3 regions of the Shewanella sp. MSW genome follow, and region 3 is predicted to be linked to each of the others. Evidence: predicted binding sites of a transcription regulator. Region 3 holds the regulator's gene; each other region holds the start of a gene.

Region 1 (4,818 bases), on a different contig from region 3:
ATGCCGAGCGCTTTCAGGTTCCCTTGCGGGTGCTTTCCAGCTTTGAGCCCGGCAGTGGCACACTGATCCGTTTCGATGCCTGTGAAGACAAGAGTAATCAAGTGGCCGGTATCGCTTGCAGTAAAGGGCAGGCGATGCTGAGTCTTAACCGCTCTGACGATTCACCAGACCCTTTTGCGGCAGTATTTTCACTGTTGGCCGAAAACGGTGTCGACGTTGATTTGGTAACCAAGGCGGGGACGGATGACGGCGTCAGTTTTACCATGGATGCCGACAGGCTCTCTTGGGCGCTAAAGGTGCTTGATGAGGCGGCTCTTGGCCTGTCGTTGGGGCCATTGGTGTTTGAAAAATCCTTGGCCAAGGTCTCTGTGATAGGCGCCGGCGTGCATCGCAGAGCCGAGGCAACCGCCAAGGTGTTTGATATCTTGGGGAATGAAGGAATTCATGTTAAGTTGATGGCAACATCAGAGATAAAGCTGTCTTTGGTTATTGATGAAGCGGATTTATACAGGGCAGTTCGAGTTCTACATCACGCTTTTGAACTAAATAAGGTGTAATTAAACAACGGATTTAGTATTGAATACTATTAATTTGTACTAAGCTCACCTTATAATAATGGTTACGACGGATGAGCGCCGTGTGTAGAAAATATGGAAACTAGAGGAGCAATCGAATGCTGATTTTGACTCGTCGTGTTGGCGAAACACTGATGATTGGTGACGAGGTCACAGTGACAGTGCTGGGTGTGAAGGGGAATCAGGTACGTATAGGTGTGAATGCACCCAAAGAAGTTTCTGTGCACCGTGAGGAGATTTATCAGCGTATTCAGTCTGAGAAAACCGGAACCCCTTCTGAAGGTGGTAACTTCTGAGGCGACACAAAGTGAACCTCCGTCAGGAATAGAAGAGTCAGTTTTTAAACTGGCTTTTTTATTTTTTGGCGCCGGAAAACCCTTGATAGCACAGGATTTGCGCGTTATTTAGGTGGGCTGATTAAAAACAGGACAAACGGAAAAGGTTTCGGAAAAAGGGTTTGACTTATTTTCTTCAAACAGTAATATGTGCGCCAAGAAAACGGAGAGGTGGCCGAGTGGCCGAAGGCGCTCCCCTGCTAAGGGAGTATGGGCTTTATCTCCCATCGAGGGTTCGAATCCCTCCTTCTCCGCCATTTCTTAACGTGAAATACGCGCATGTAGCTCAGCTGGATAGAGTACCTGGCTACGAACCAGGCGGTCGGAGGTTCGACTCCTTCCATGCGCGCCATTTTTCGTTTTAGCAGTAAAGAATACAATTCGCGCATGTAGCTCAGCTGGATAGAGTACCTGGCTACGAACCAGGCGGTCGGAGGTTCGACTCCTTCCATGCGCGCCACTTCTGCTTTAGTTTTTCAAGATGATCAAGCGCATGTAGCTCAGCTGGATAGAGTACCTGGCTACGAACCAGGCGGTCGGAGGTTCGACTCCTTCCATGCGCACCATCTGAAACCTTAAAGACTGCTAAGAAAATTGCTTATCTGAAAGCGCATGTAGCTCAGCTGGATAGAGTACCTGGCTACGAACCAGGCGGTCGGAGGTTCGACTCCTTCCATGCGCACCAGATATCAAGTAAAGTACGTAATGAATTTAAGCGCATGTAGCTCAGCTGGATAGAGTACCTGGCTACGAACCAGGCGGTCGGAGGTTCGACTCCTTCCATGCGCACCAATTTACGCGGAGAGGTGGCCGAGTGGCCGAAGGCGCTCCCCTGCTAAGGGAGTATGGGCTTTATCTCCCATCGAGGGTTCGAATCCCTCCTTCTCCGCCATTCTTTACTATACTCTGAGAGCCAAGCTTTCTGAGTTCCGGATTAAGCGCATGTAGCTCAGCTGGATAGAGTACCTGGCTACGAACCAGGCGGTCGGAGGTTCGACTCCTTCCATGCGCACCAAATAGCAAAGAAGTAAGACGCCCCGCAATCGCGGGGCGTTTTGCTATCTGACTCTTACCCGTTTGTAATTACTTTCCTGTGGTGTTTTATCCGAAAACTTGCCCGCGGAGATACAGGTTCATTTGCGCCTTGCGATAAAGTCCTCCTCTGGGCCTTACACCTGCTTTGCTTACCATTTCGCTGTTGCTTCAGGCTGCGGCTGCTAACCGGGCTGATTGATTTTTAGGGAATCCATCACGGACAACTTCACCGCGGGAAGCGAACTTACCCGGATAAAATTAACGGCTCCCCATTTATATTCATAATGCCTCTATGTTGAAGCTCACTGGTCTTACAGACATTCTCTATGTCAGCTTTACTTCATATTGATAGTGTCATTGTCTTTTCCTTAAAAACTCAAGATGAATATTTATGAATCATCATCCTCTTTGAACTTTTATTGATTTATTTTGGTATGACCAATTTACATGGGTAGGGGTTGTTTGTTATAGATTGGTTATCGTTTTTGACCTAAGTCACATAGTCTGGCAGAGGCTGGCCTGCTAGGCTAAAACATCTAATGACAGAAAATCATATTTTTTCGCATATTTATTATTGGTGTTAGCTCCTGGGGGAGTGAGCGTTATCGCCCCAAGCAAATCATAGACAGGAAAAGGCCTGCCAATCTGTTAACAAAATGAGGAAGATATAATGTCGCTTTCTGAGCAACTCTTGGAAGCTGTGGGGATTATGCTGCTTGGTATGGGGCTGGTTTATCTGTTCTTGGGGCTGCTGATTTTGGGGATCAGAGTATCGGCACGCTATTTGGCCCCCAAACCCAATTTGGAACAGAGTCAGTCACAAACTCAGGGCATGGGAGGGGCGCAATTCACAGTCGCGCCCCAGGCCGGTGCGCCCACGCCGCAACAGTTGGCAGCTATTAGCTGTGCCATTCACCAATACCGCAAACAGGCTTAACTGCCGTAATCTGATGGATAAGAAAGATGAGTAAAGCTTTAGCATTAACCGACGTTGTCCTGCGGGATGCTCACCAATCATTATTGGCAACCAGAATGCGTATCGACGATATGTTGCCAATCGCCGCCAAGTTGGACAGTGTTGGCTTCTGGTCCCTGGAATCCTGGGGCGGTGCTACCTTCGATGCCTGTATCCGTTATTTGGGTGAGGACCCCTGGGAGCGGATCCGGGCGCTGAAACAGGCCATGCCCAATACCCCGCAGCAGATGTTATTGAGGGGCCAGAATTTGCTGGGTTATCGCCATTACAGTGACGACTTGGTGACCCGGTTTGTCGAGCGCGCCCATGAGAGCGGGGTCGATGTATTCCGGGTGTTCGATGCCATGAATGATGTGCGCAACTTGCAAGCGGCGCTGAAAGCCGTGATTGATGTTGGTGCCCATGCCCAGGGCACAATTTCTTATACCACAAGCCCCGTACATACACAGCAAACCTGGCTGACGATGGCCAAGCAGCTGGAAGACATGGGCTGCCATTCACTCTGTATCAAGGACATGGCCGGTTTGCTCAAGCCGATGGAGGCCTTTGAGCTAATAAGCCGCTTGAAGTCGGAAACCGATCTCTTGATCACCATGCAGTGCCATGCCACCACAGGGTTATCAACCGCAACCTATCAAAAGGCGATAGAGGCCGGGGTCGATGTGCTGGATACTGCCATTTCTTCCATGAGTCAAACCTATGGTCACAGTGCCACCGAAACCTTGGTTGCCATGGTCGAAGACACCGATAGGGCAACAGGCTATGACTTGGCGCTGCTGGAGGAGATTGCCGCCTATTTCCGTGAGGTCAGAAAAAAATATGCCCGTTTCGAAGGGGCACTCAAGGGTATAGACTCACGCATTCTGCGGGCTCAGGTGCCGGGTGGCATGCTGACCAATATGGAAAACCAGCTCAGAGAGCAGGGCGCCGAGGACAAGCTGGATCTAGTGCTCGAGGAGATCCCAAGGGTGCGGGAAGATCTGGGTTTTATTCCTCTGGTGACCCCCACCTCCCAGATTGTCGGTACTCAGGCGGTAATCAATGTGCTCATGGGCGAGCGCTATAAGTCGCTGACCAAGGAGACGGAAGGTGTACTCAAGGGCGAATATGGCGCCACCCCGGCCAAGGTGAACAGTGAATTGCAACAGCGGGTGTTGCAGGGGGCCGAGCCTGTCAGTTGCCGCCCGGCCGATCTGCTCGCGCCCGAGCTTGAACATCTGCGGGCCGAACTGGCCGAAAAAGCGTTGGCGCAAGGTTTGAGCCTCAGCGAAGAGCGCGACGATGATGTGCTGACTTATGCGCTGTTCCCGCAAATCGGCCTGCAGTTTATTAAGAACCGTGGCAATCCAGCGGCATTTGAACCCAAGCCAGAATTGGAAGCTCTTCAGCCACAAGCCACTCAAACCAAGGCTGCCACCGGTGGGCGTCAGCCGGAGGTTTATACCGTGGACGTGCAGGGCCAGCGCTTTGTGGTGCAGGTCAGTGAGGGCGGTGATATCAGTCAGGTAGCGCCTTTGCCGGTGGCAGAGCCGCAGGCTGCTCCTGTGCAGGCTCCTGCTGTTGCCTCTGGGCCGGAACTGGAGATGAGTGCGCCGCTTTCCGGCAATATCTTCAAGGTACAGGTGGCTGCCGGAGACAGCGTTCGCGCCGGTGATGTCGTTATCATACTCGAGGCGATGAAGATGGAAACTGAGATCCGGGCTCAGGCCGATGGTGTAGTCAGCCGCATCCTGGTCAAGGAAGGTGATGCCGTCAGCGTCGGTACCAAGTTGCTGGCACTGGCCTAAGGAGCGATGATGGACGGTTTACTCGCTTTTTGGTCTGAGACGGGAATAGCGCACTTTACCTGGCCACAGGCCTTGATGATGTTGGTCGGTGCCTTGTTGTTGTATCTGGC
Region 2 (4,818 bases), on a different contig from region 3:
GTTTCCTGCGCAGTTCCGATGGTTCGTATCTGGCCGGTCCCGATGATATTTATGTTTCGCCAAGCCAGATCCGTCGTTTCAACATGCGAACGGGTGACACCATTTTCGGCAAAATACGTCCCCCAAAAGAAGGCGAACGCTATTTTGCTCTGTTGAAAGTCAACGAAGTTAACTTCGACAAGCCTGAAAACTCCCGCAACAAGATCCTGTTTGAAAACCTTACCCCACTGCATGCAGAAGAACGTCTGCGTATGGAACGTGGTAACGGTTCCACCGAAGACATCACCGCCCGAATTCTGGACCTCTGCTCACCCGTGGGTAAAGGCCAGCGTGGTCTGATTGTTGCGCCACCCAAAGCCGGTAAGACTCTGCTGCTGCAGAACATTGCCCAGTCCATCACCTATAACAACCCTGAAGTGGTGTTGATGGTACTGCTGATCGACGAACGTCCTGAAGAAGTGACCGAAATGCAGCGTCTGGTTCAAGGTGAAGTGATCGCTTCCACCTTCGATGAGCCTGCAAGCCGTCACGTACAAGTTGCAGAGATGGTTATCGAAAAGGCCAAGCGCCTGGTTGAACACAAGAAAGACGTAGTGATCCTGCTGGACTCTATCACCCGTCTGGCTCGTGCTTACAACACGGTTGTACCTTCATCCGGTAAGGTACTGACAGGTGGTGTAGATGCCAACGCACTGCACAGACCCAAGCGTTTCTTCGGTGCTGCCCGTAATATCGAAAACGGTGGCAGCCTGACTATTATCGCCACTGCGCTTATCGATACCGGCTCCAAGATGGACGAAGTAATTTACGAAGAGTTCAAGGGTACAGGTAACCAGGAACTGCATCTGTCACGCAAGGCCGCTGAGAAGCGAGTATTCCCTGCCATTGATTTCAACCGCAGTGGTACCCGCCGTGAAGAGAAACTGACCACGCCGGATGAGCTGCAGAAAATGTGGATCCTGCGTAAGATCCTCAATCCTATGGATGAAGTCAGCGCGATGGAATTCTTGATCGACAAACTGGCAATGACCAAGACCAATGAAGAGTTCTTCACTGCGATGAAGCGCACCAAGTCTTGATGCAAAAGGCAACGGTCCTCATAGGACCGTTCCTACTCTGAAATCCATTAACACCATTCAGTCAAAGTTTGCTTAACTGAATGGTGTTATGTCAAACAGGTTGAATCTTACAGGTCGAGTGCCAAGATTTTCGAGCGGCGCTGGTAGTTGTAAAGCTGCTTCTTCTTGTTAGGCAAAGCATCCACCTCCACCAATTCAAAACCATGCTCCAGGAACCAGTGAATACTACGGGTCGTCAACGCGAATAACCTGGAGTAACCACGTACCTTGGCCTGGCCTATTATGTTTTGCAGCAGCAAGCTACCGCGATCGGCATCGCGATAGTCAGGGTGTACCACCAAACAGGCAAATTCGCCGGCATTGTCCTCTTCAAAGGGATAAAGCGCCGCGCAGCCTATCACCAAGCCATCACGCTCAATAAGCATAAACTGCTCTACCTCTATCTCCAGTTGTTCGCGGGAGCGACGCACCAGGATACCCTGCTCTTCCAACGGGCGGATCAGGTTGAGTATGCCGCCAATGTCGGCAATGGATGCACGCCGTAAGCGCTCGGCACTCTCAGTGACTATCTGGGTACCTATACCTTCACGAGAAAACAATTCCTGCAACAGGGCGCCATCTTCCAGATAGCTGACCAAATGGCAACGGGGTACGCCACTGCGACAGGCATCAATACTGGCCTTGAGAAACGCCATGGTGCCGACGCAACCTTCACCTTGACCAGCCAGTTTATCGAGAATTTTCTGGGCATCGTTGGGCATCAGCTCGGCAATCACATCACCATTACGGTCCAAAATACCGTTCTGGGAGCTGAAACCTATCATCTTGTCGGCTTTGAGCTTGATTGCTACTTGAGTCGCTACCTCTTCAGCGGTGAGGTTAAAGCTCTCGCCGGTGACCGAAGCAGCTATCGGCCCCATCAGGATGATGCAGTTATTTTCCAATTGCCGCTTAAGCCCTTGAACATCAATACGGCGCACCTTGCCGGAGAGGCAATAGTCAATGCCATTGTCGACCCCCAAAGGCTGGGCGATGACAAAATTACCGCTAACCACATTGATCTGAGCTCCCTGCATAGGTGTGTTCGACAAGCTCATGGACAACCTGGCTGTAATATCAAACTGCAAAGAACCGGCCACCTGCTTAATCAGCTTGAGAGTGGCTTCGTCGGTGATCCGTACACCTTGATGATAGGCGGGCTCAATCTGATGATGAGCCAAGGATTCATCTATCTGCGGCCGGGCGCCATAAACCAATACCACCTTGATCCCCAGGCTATGCAGCAAAGCAACATCATTGATGATGGAACGAAACTTAGGCTGAGCCAGCGCCTCCCCTCCTAACATCACAACAAATGTCTTACCCCTGTGAGCATTGACATAGGGAGCAGAATGACGAAAACCATCAACCAATTCTGTGGTACGCACCTTGGGATTTACCTCACACTCGTTAAAACCGGCAGAAATGAATGCCACACCTGTGGCACGAACAATATGTTAATGCATTTAAATTCACTTAAAAAGCATTTATTTGCACATATGGCTATTTTAAGCCCTAACCATTCACAAGCAGGATAAGCAATCTCCAAATGCTTTTCCCAAAGACCACTATCGAGTCAATATTCGCAGCCAGGGTTCCAGTTACTGCAAAGAAAGGTATAGCAGGGATCTGTTGAGAATGTATGAACCTGTAGCGACCCGGAACCTGCGCCATAAGGTTTGTTATTATCGATGGGCAAATAGACAGAACCTGCAACTCAACCTGCCCCAAACAAGAAGAATTACAGGTAAGAGATATGGATACGGCGAATATAAAGTACAAAGTCAAACCTCGAGTACCGACGTGCTGCCGGCGGGCTCGTAGCTGGGAAGGAGGGTTTCTGCAAATATCGATGCAACTGCCGCCCTATTATCAATTTTGAATTCAAACGCGGATCAAAAATCAGCCTGATTGCTGTACCATATAGCCACAGTTACAGAGGCGATATCGAATAGGGCATCACAGCATCGGCCCGGTCTGATTGACATCGGCGACTGACATCTTTAAAACGTCACCCAACTTGGCGATAGCGCTACGAGACACAGCAAGGACATGGACTGATGGGACAGCTTATAGGAAATTTCTTCTCGGTAGTTTGGCGAGTTCTCGCTGCCGTTTTTGGTCACTGGCAAGCGCCGCCCTGGATGCATTGGTGCATAAAACATCCCTTTAAAGCATTGGGAAGCCTACTGCTGCTATCTGTATTGACTGTGCTTTGCTGGGGCGGCTGGTATTGGTACCAGCATTTACCCAAGCCCTATACCCTGCACTATACGCTCAAGGCGCCGCGGCTGACCGATTACCACCAAGCCAAACCTCAGGTCGCTCCCTTGACCCTGACCTTCAGTGGTTCGGTCGCGCCTTTGGATGTCATAGGCAAACCCGTCTCCAAGGGCGTCAGTCTCAGCCCCCAACTCGCCGGGCAGTGGCGCTGGGCCAGTGACAAGCATCTGCAATTTACTCCGGATAACGACTGGCCGATTGCGGAAAAGTTCGCGGTCAGCCTGGATAAGAAACAGCTGCTGGCAGACCATATCTTACTGGATAAATACCAGAGCGAATTCAGCACAGCCGCCTTCACGACCACCATTTCTGACGGACGCCTGTACCAGGATCCGGCCCAGCCGAGCATTCAAAAGCTGGTCGCCACCCTGGCCTTCAGCCACCCGGTGGACACGGCTTCGGTCAAACCCCAACTGGCGATATTGCTGAGCCCCGGCTTGACCTACAGCGGCAATGGCGATACCGAAGTCACCTTCGATGACAAGCATCTGTTCGCTTACATACATTCTCCTGCGCTCGCCACGCCACTTGAGCAGAGCACTGTAACCCTGGAAGTCAGCAAAGGGATCCAGGCGGCTAAGGGCGGCAACAAGGCGGGCAAGAGCCAATGGCAAGTAGAGGTTCCCGGCCGTTATCAGCTGAGCTTTAAACACCCTCAGGTCAACTTCGCCTACAACGACAAGGATGAACCCGAGCCGGTACTGACAATGGAAAGCTCACGTCCGGTCAACGACGAAGCGCTTCAAGGCAAGGTACATGCCTGGTTGCTGCCGGTGAAAAATCCCAAGGGAAGCCGTCACTGGTATCAGGAAAATGTCACCGAACAGGTATTGGCCAAGGCCGACAAACTGACCTTGACCCAGATCCCCGGTGCCGAAGGCCTCAACCAGTTGCACAGCTTCAAGCTGAAAGCTCCGGTCGATCGCTACGTGGCGGTAATGGTGGATAAGGAAGTCGAAGGCCAAGGGGGTTATCTGTCCCGCGATGCCGTGCTGACTGTGCTGCGAATGCCGCAATACCCCAAGGCGCTCAATTTCCTCGGCGAAGGCTCCTTGCTGACGCTGGACGAAGATCAACGCCTCGGCTATCTGGCCCGTGGGGTGCAAAAGGTACAGATTGAGGTCGCCCAGCTACTACCGGACCAGCTTAATGCCCTGATAGATCAAAGCTCGGGCAGCTTTGCCGAGCCCTACCTCAACAACACAGATTTCGACCGTTTGGTCACCCGCCAGGTGTTCAAGCAACAGCTTGCCGGGCGCGATCCCAGCAAGACGCTCTACGGCAGCGTCGACCTCAAGCCCTTCTTCAAGGACAAGCGTGGCATCTTTGTGGTCAAGCTGACTCCGGCCGATGAAAGAGACAGCCAAACCTTCGACTATTACCAAACCGAGGCCCACGAGCTGCGCTTTGTGGTCGT
Region 3 (4,818 bases):
GCCTCTGGCCGCAGTCCGGCTTCTCTGACGTTGGAGATGCTCAAGGCCAAAGGGCTTGAGCATCTGCCGCCTTATGGACCTTTGCCCGTATCCGTGCCCGGTGCCGTGGATGGCTGGTATGAACTGCATGACAAGTTCGGCAAATTGCCCATGAAGGATAACCTGGCGCCGGCTATTCATTATGCCCGTGAAGGATTTCCGGTTTCCGAGCTCATCGCCTTCTATCTGGCGCGAAGCGGTGACAAGCTGGCCAAATACCCGGGGTTTAAAGAAACCTATATGCCAGGCGGCCGCATGCCGGCCGTCGGTGAATTGTTTCGAAACCCGGCTTTGGCCAACAGCTATGAAAAAATTGCCAAGGGGGGCCGGGACGTCTTTTACAAAGGAGAGATAGCCCGCAGTATTGCCGCCTATATGCAACAACAGGGCGGTTATCTTTCCTATGAAGATCTCGCTTCTCACAAGAGTGAGTGGGTTGAACCTGTATCGGTTAATTATCGGGGCTATGATATCTGGGAGCTGCCCCCCAACGGCCAGGGGATAGCGGCACTGCAGATCCTTAAAACCCTGGAGCCATTTAATCTCAAGGCCATGGGGCTGGACAGCGCCGAATATGTGCATCATTTCGTGGAAGCAAAAAAGCTGGCGTTTGCCGACCGAGCCAAGTTCTACGCCGACATGGACTTTGCCAAAGTGCCGGTAGCGTCACTGATCTCCAAAGAATACAACTACGCCAGAGCCAAGCTTATCGATGCTGACAAAGCCGCCGCCAGTGTTGAGTCGGGTAATCCCAACCTTTTACACGGTGATACCATCTATCTCACTACCGCCGATAAAGAAGGCAATATGGTGTCCCTCATCCAGAGCAATTATCGTGGCATGGGCTCAGGCATGACGCCTCCGGATTTGGGATTTGTGCTTCAGGACAGAGGCCAGCTGTTTGATCTCACTCCCGGGCGTGCCAATTCCTATGCACCGGGTAAAAGACCGTTTCATACCATAATTCCGGCCTTTGTCACCAAAGATGGCAAGCCCTGGCTCAGCTTTGGTGTCATGGGGGGAGCCACCCAACCCCAGATGCATGCCCAGATCATGATTAATCTGATTGATTTTGGCCTCAACCTGCAGGAGGCGGGCGATGCTCCGAGAATATTGCATACAGGTTCCAGCCAACCGACCGGCGAGCAGATGACAGATGGCGGTTATATCAGCCTCGAGTCGGGCTTTTCCATGGAAACCCGCCGTGAGCTGATGAAAAAGGGGCATACTTTAAGTGATTCTCTCGGGGCTTTCGGTGGTTATCAGGCCATAGGCGTCAATGTTGAAAGCGGCGTTTATCGGGGAGCGTCCGAGTCCCGTAAAGACGGACAAGCATCAGGTTATTGAAAGTAATCGGCAAAAACGTGCGTGAGCTAATTCAAATTAATGCTCAAGTTGCGGATAATAAGGCCGAAGATGAATTAATCTGAAAGGGTAGATTGCAAATGGATACACAGGTTATGCCACGGGAACAGCTGGGGATCTGCGCAGAGGGAAATCTGCACAGTGTTTATCTGATGTTCAATGCCAACGAAGGCGGGGAGTCACAACTGCGCCCTTGTCTGGCCAATGTTGCCCAGTATTTGTATGAGCTGGCAGATCAGTATGCCGACAGTGCCTTTAATGCCTTTGTGGCGATTGGTGCCAACTTTTGGGATCACCTCTATCCGGGAAGCAGACCGGCTGAACTCAAGCCATTCCCCGCGATGGAGTCGGGTAACCGGGATGCGCCGGCGATAGAGTTCGATATCTTTATTCACCTGCGTTGTGATCGCCTGGATATTCTTCATCTGGTGGCCAATGAGGTCAACGAAATGCTGGAAGGCCTGGCCGAGCTGGAAGAGGAGGAGCGCGGGTTCCGCTTTATGGACAGCCGCGATCTGACCGGTTTTGTCGATGGCACAGAAAACCCCAAGGGCAGAGGTCGTCAAGCTGTGGCCCTGGTAGGGGATGAAGACGATGCATTTCGCGGCGGTAGCTACATTCATGTACAGAAATATGTCCACAATTTGAGTAAGTGGCACAGACTGCCGCAGAAAAAGCAGGAAGACATCATAGGCCGCACCAAGCAGGACAACATAGAGTACGCCTCGGAAGACAAACCGCTGACGGCGCATATCAAGCGGGTAAATCTCAAGTATGACAATGGTGAGTCGATGGAGATCCTGCGTCAGAGCATGCCTTATGGTTCAGTCAAACAACAGGGATTGATGTTTATCTCTACTTGTAAGACACCAAGCCATTTCGAAAAGATGCTTCACAGTATGGTTTTCGGTGACGGAGAAGGACACCATGATCACCTGATGCACTTTACTCAGGCGGTAACAGGTTCCTCTTTCTTTGCCCCATCTCTGGATTTTATGATCCAGTTTGATGATTAATAACGCGATAGCGACAAAAACGCCCCTCATTGAGGGGCGTTTTTTTTATGAAATGTTCAACTTAGTCTGTGTAATTGAACAGTGATTTGACTGTTTCCAGCGTTTCATCAATGGTCTTGATGCTGGAAGGGCAGATAAAGATAGTATCATCACCGGCAATAGTGCCCAGAATACCTTCTGGCTTGCCGATGGAGTCCAACAGCCTGGCAATTAACTGCGCCGCCCCCGGGCTGGTACGTACCACTATCATGGCTTGGTTATGATCCACATCCAATACCAGATTCTTCAGTGGGCTGCCGGCAGTTGGCACCCCAAGTTCGGCCGGTAAGCAGTAGACCATCTCCTGCTTGGCGTTACGGGTGCGCACGGCACCGAACTTGCTCAGCATGCGCGAGACTTTGGACTGGTTGATATTGGCAAAGCCTTCGGCTTGCAGTGCATTGACTATTTCACTCTGGGAGCCGAAGCGCTCCTCTTTAAGCAGAGCCTTGAAGGTTCTGATTAGCTCATCCTGATTTTTGCTTGCTTGCATTATCTTCTTCTGTCGTTATTCAGAAAATCTCGCTCATTCTGCATATCAAACGGGTAAGTGTCAACAAACACCCAAGATGCCTGCATAAAAATGCAGTTTGGGTCATTTGTTGGGTAAAAGAAGCCTCAGTAGGCGAGAGCAAATGCTGAAGTTAATTCAGCTTTTGATGAAGCAGAGTCATATGACTAAGGGATAATTGCTATTTTTGTGACGATCCTTTAATGTTGCGCCATCACAGAATTAGATCTATGTCACACATAATTCCGAGAATTGACGGAGATAACTATGAAAGTTGCTGTACTAGGTGCTGCTGGTGGTATTGGCCAGGCTCTTGCCCTTCTGTTGAAAACCCAATTACCTGCCGGCTCTCAGCTGTCACTCTATGATATCGCCCCCGTAACGCCTGGGGTTGCCGTGGATCTGAGTCATATCCCGACAGCAGTTGAAGTTAAAGGTTTTGCCGGTGAAGACCCAACACCTGCACTGGAAGGTGCTGATGTGGTGCTGATCTCTGCCGGTGTTGCCCGTAAGCCTGGCATGGATCGTTCTGATCTGTTCAATATCAATGCCGGTATCGTCCGTAACCTGATTGAAAAGGTGGCTACGACTTGTCCCAAGGCGCTGATCGGTATCATCACCAACCCAGTGAACACCACTGTGGCCATTGCGGCTGAAGTACTGAAAAAAGCCGGTGTTTACGACAAGAACCGTCTATTCGGTGTGACGACTCTCGATGTCATCCGCTCTGAAACCTTTATCGCCGAAGCCAAAGGGTTGAATGTTGCCGATGTTAAAGTCAATGTGATTGGCGGCCACAGCGGTGTGACCATTCTGCCTCTGTTGTCTCAGGTTGAAGGTGTCAGCTTCTCCGATGAAGAAGTTGCTGCCCTGACCAAGCGTATTCAAAACGCCGGTACTGAAGTGGTTGAAGCCAAAGCCGGTGGCGGCAGCGCGACTCTGTCCATGGGCCAGGCCGCTTTCCGTTTCGGTCTGTCGCTGATCCGCGGTCTGCAGGGTGAAGCCAATGTGATCGAGTGCGCCTATGTAGACGGTGGCAGTGAACACGCTGAATTTTTTGCCCAGCCAGTGGTACTCGGCAAAAATGGTATCGAAAAGGTTTTGCCATATGGTGAACTGAGCGCGTTTGAAGCCAACGCCCGTGATGCCATGCTGGATACCTTGAAGGCGGATATCAAACTGGGTGTAGACTTCGTTAAGTAAGTCGACTCCGGGAATAACAAGGAGCGCTTCGGCGCTCCTTTTTGCTACTAGAACCTATTCTACTCTGGCCTTGCTGGCTAGTTTCTTTGGCAAAACAGCCGAATTCTTTCCTGCTGCTCCTTTATCTGCGCCTGCCGTTCTTCTTCAGTCATCTTAATCATTTCACCTGAGGCATCATCTTTACGTTGTAGCCTGGTGTGGGTATTGAGGACATCCAATTGGAATTTGGCCTTATCGCATATAGCCTGAGCCTGGACTGCATCTTTCTCCTTGAGCAATTTGGCCTGTTTCTCAGACTCAGTCTCCAGCACAATGTCATCTTTTCGCTGCGGCGCGACCGTGCCGATTCTGGCGGGTTGCAGATTTTGGCTGTCCAGTTCGGTGGCTTGCTGTTGTGGCGGCGGCTCCTGGCTGTAGTGGGTGACGCCATTTTCATCGACCCAAGTATAAATGGGGGTTGCCGAGGCAGCGTTGGCTCCGAGTAATGCCAGCAGAGCCATAAATAGGCTGATCCTTATCATTGTTTGTTTCCGTTTCTGCAGGGTGAGCTTGTCTGAGCAAGTGTGTTATCTTTGCCGTTATGAGTTTGATTACACCATCAGGTTAAGTGTATGCAAAATTTATCCAAGCCAACAATAAAAACCC

The links. Region 3 encodes ArgR, which controls arginine synthesis, uptake and breakdown. Its sites were predicted from a motif close to ANTGAATANNTATTCANT; they were not measured.
Region 1: the regulator ArgR is predicted to act here: its motif matches at 2,326-2,343, upstream of AYI96_RS12605 (OadG family transporter subunit).
Region 2: the regulator ArgR is predicted to act here: its motif matches at 2,578-2,595, upstream of argA (amino-acid N-acetyltransferase).

The regions. Positions count from the first base shown of each region.
Region 1 is NZ_LVDR01000010.1:119,215-124,032, reverse strand. It holds gene AYI96_RS12655 (aspartate kinase) at 1-557, shown strand, start outside; gene csrA (carbon storage regulator CsrA) at 674-871, shown strand; tRNA gene AYI96_RS12645 (tRNA-Ser) at 1,076-1,167, shown strand; tRNA gene AYI96_RS12640 (tRNA-Arg) at 1,186-1,262, shown strand; tRNA gene AYI96_RS12635 (tRNA-Arg) at 1,294-1,370, shown strand; tRNA gene AYI96_RS12630 (tRNA-Arg) at 1,400-1,476, shown strand; tRNA gene AYI96_RS12625 (tRNA-Arg) at 1,519-1,595, shown strand; tRNA gene AYI96_RS12620 (tRNA-Arg) at 1,626-1,702, shown strand; tRNA gene AYI96_RS12615 (tRNA-Ser) at 1,711-1,802, shown strand; tRNA gene AYI96_RS12610 (tRNA-Arg) at 1,849-1,925, shown strand; gene AYI96_RS12605 (OadG family transporter subunit) at 2,616-2,882, shown strand; gene oadA (sodium-extruding oxaloacetate decarboxylase subunit alpha) at 2,909-4,708, shown strand; gene AYI96_RS12595 (sodium ion-translocating decarboxylase subunit beta) at 4,718-4,818, shown strand, end outside.
Region 2 is NZ_LVDR01000016.1:46,825-51,642, reverse strand. It holds gene rho (transcription termination factor Rho) at 1-1,079, shown strand, start outside; gene argA (amino-acid N-acetyltransferase) at 1,187-2,506, opposite strand; gene AYI96_RS15935 (alpha-2-macroglobulin family protein) at 3,179-4,818, shown strand, end outside.
Region 3 is NZ_LVDR01000002.1:369,538-374,355, forward strand. It holds gene ggt (gamma-glutamyltransferase) at 1-1,386, shown strand, start outside; gene AYI96_RS03230 (Dyp-type peroxidase) at 1,485-2,420, shown strand; gene argR (transcriptional regulator ArgR) at 2,482-2,952, opposite strand; gene mdh (malate dehydrogenase) at 3,238-4,173, shown strand; gene AYI96_RS03245 (DUF4124 domain-containing protein) at 4,251-4,694, opposite strand; gene pssA (CDP-diacylglycerol--serine O-phosphatidyltransferase) at 4,785-4,818, shown strand, end outside.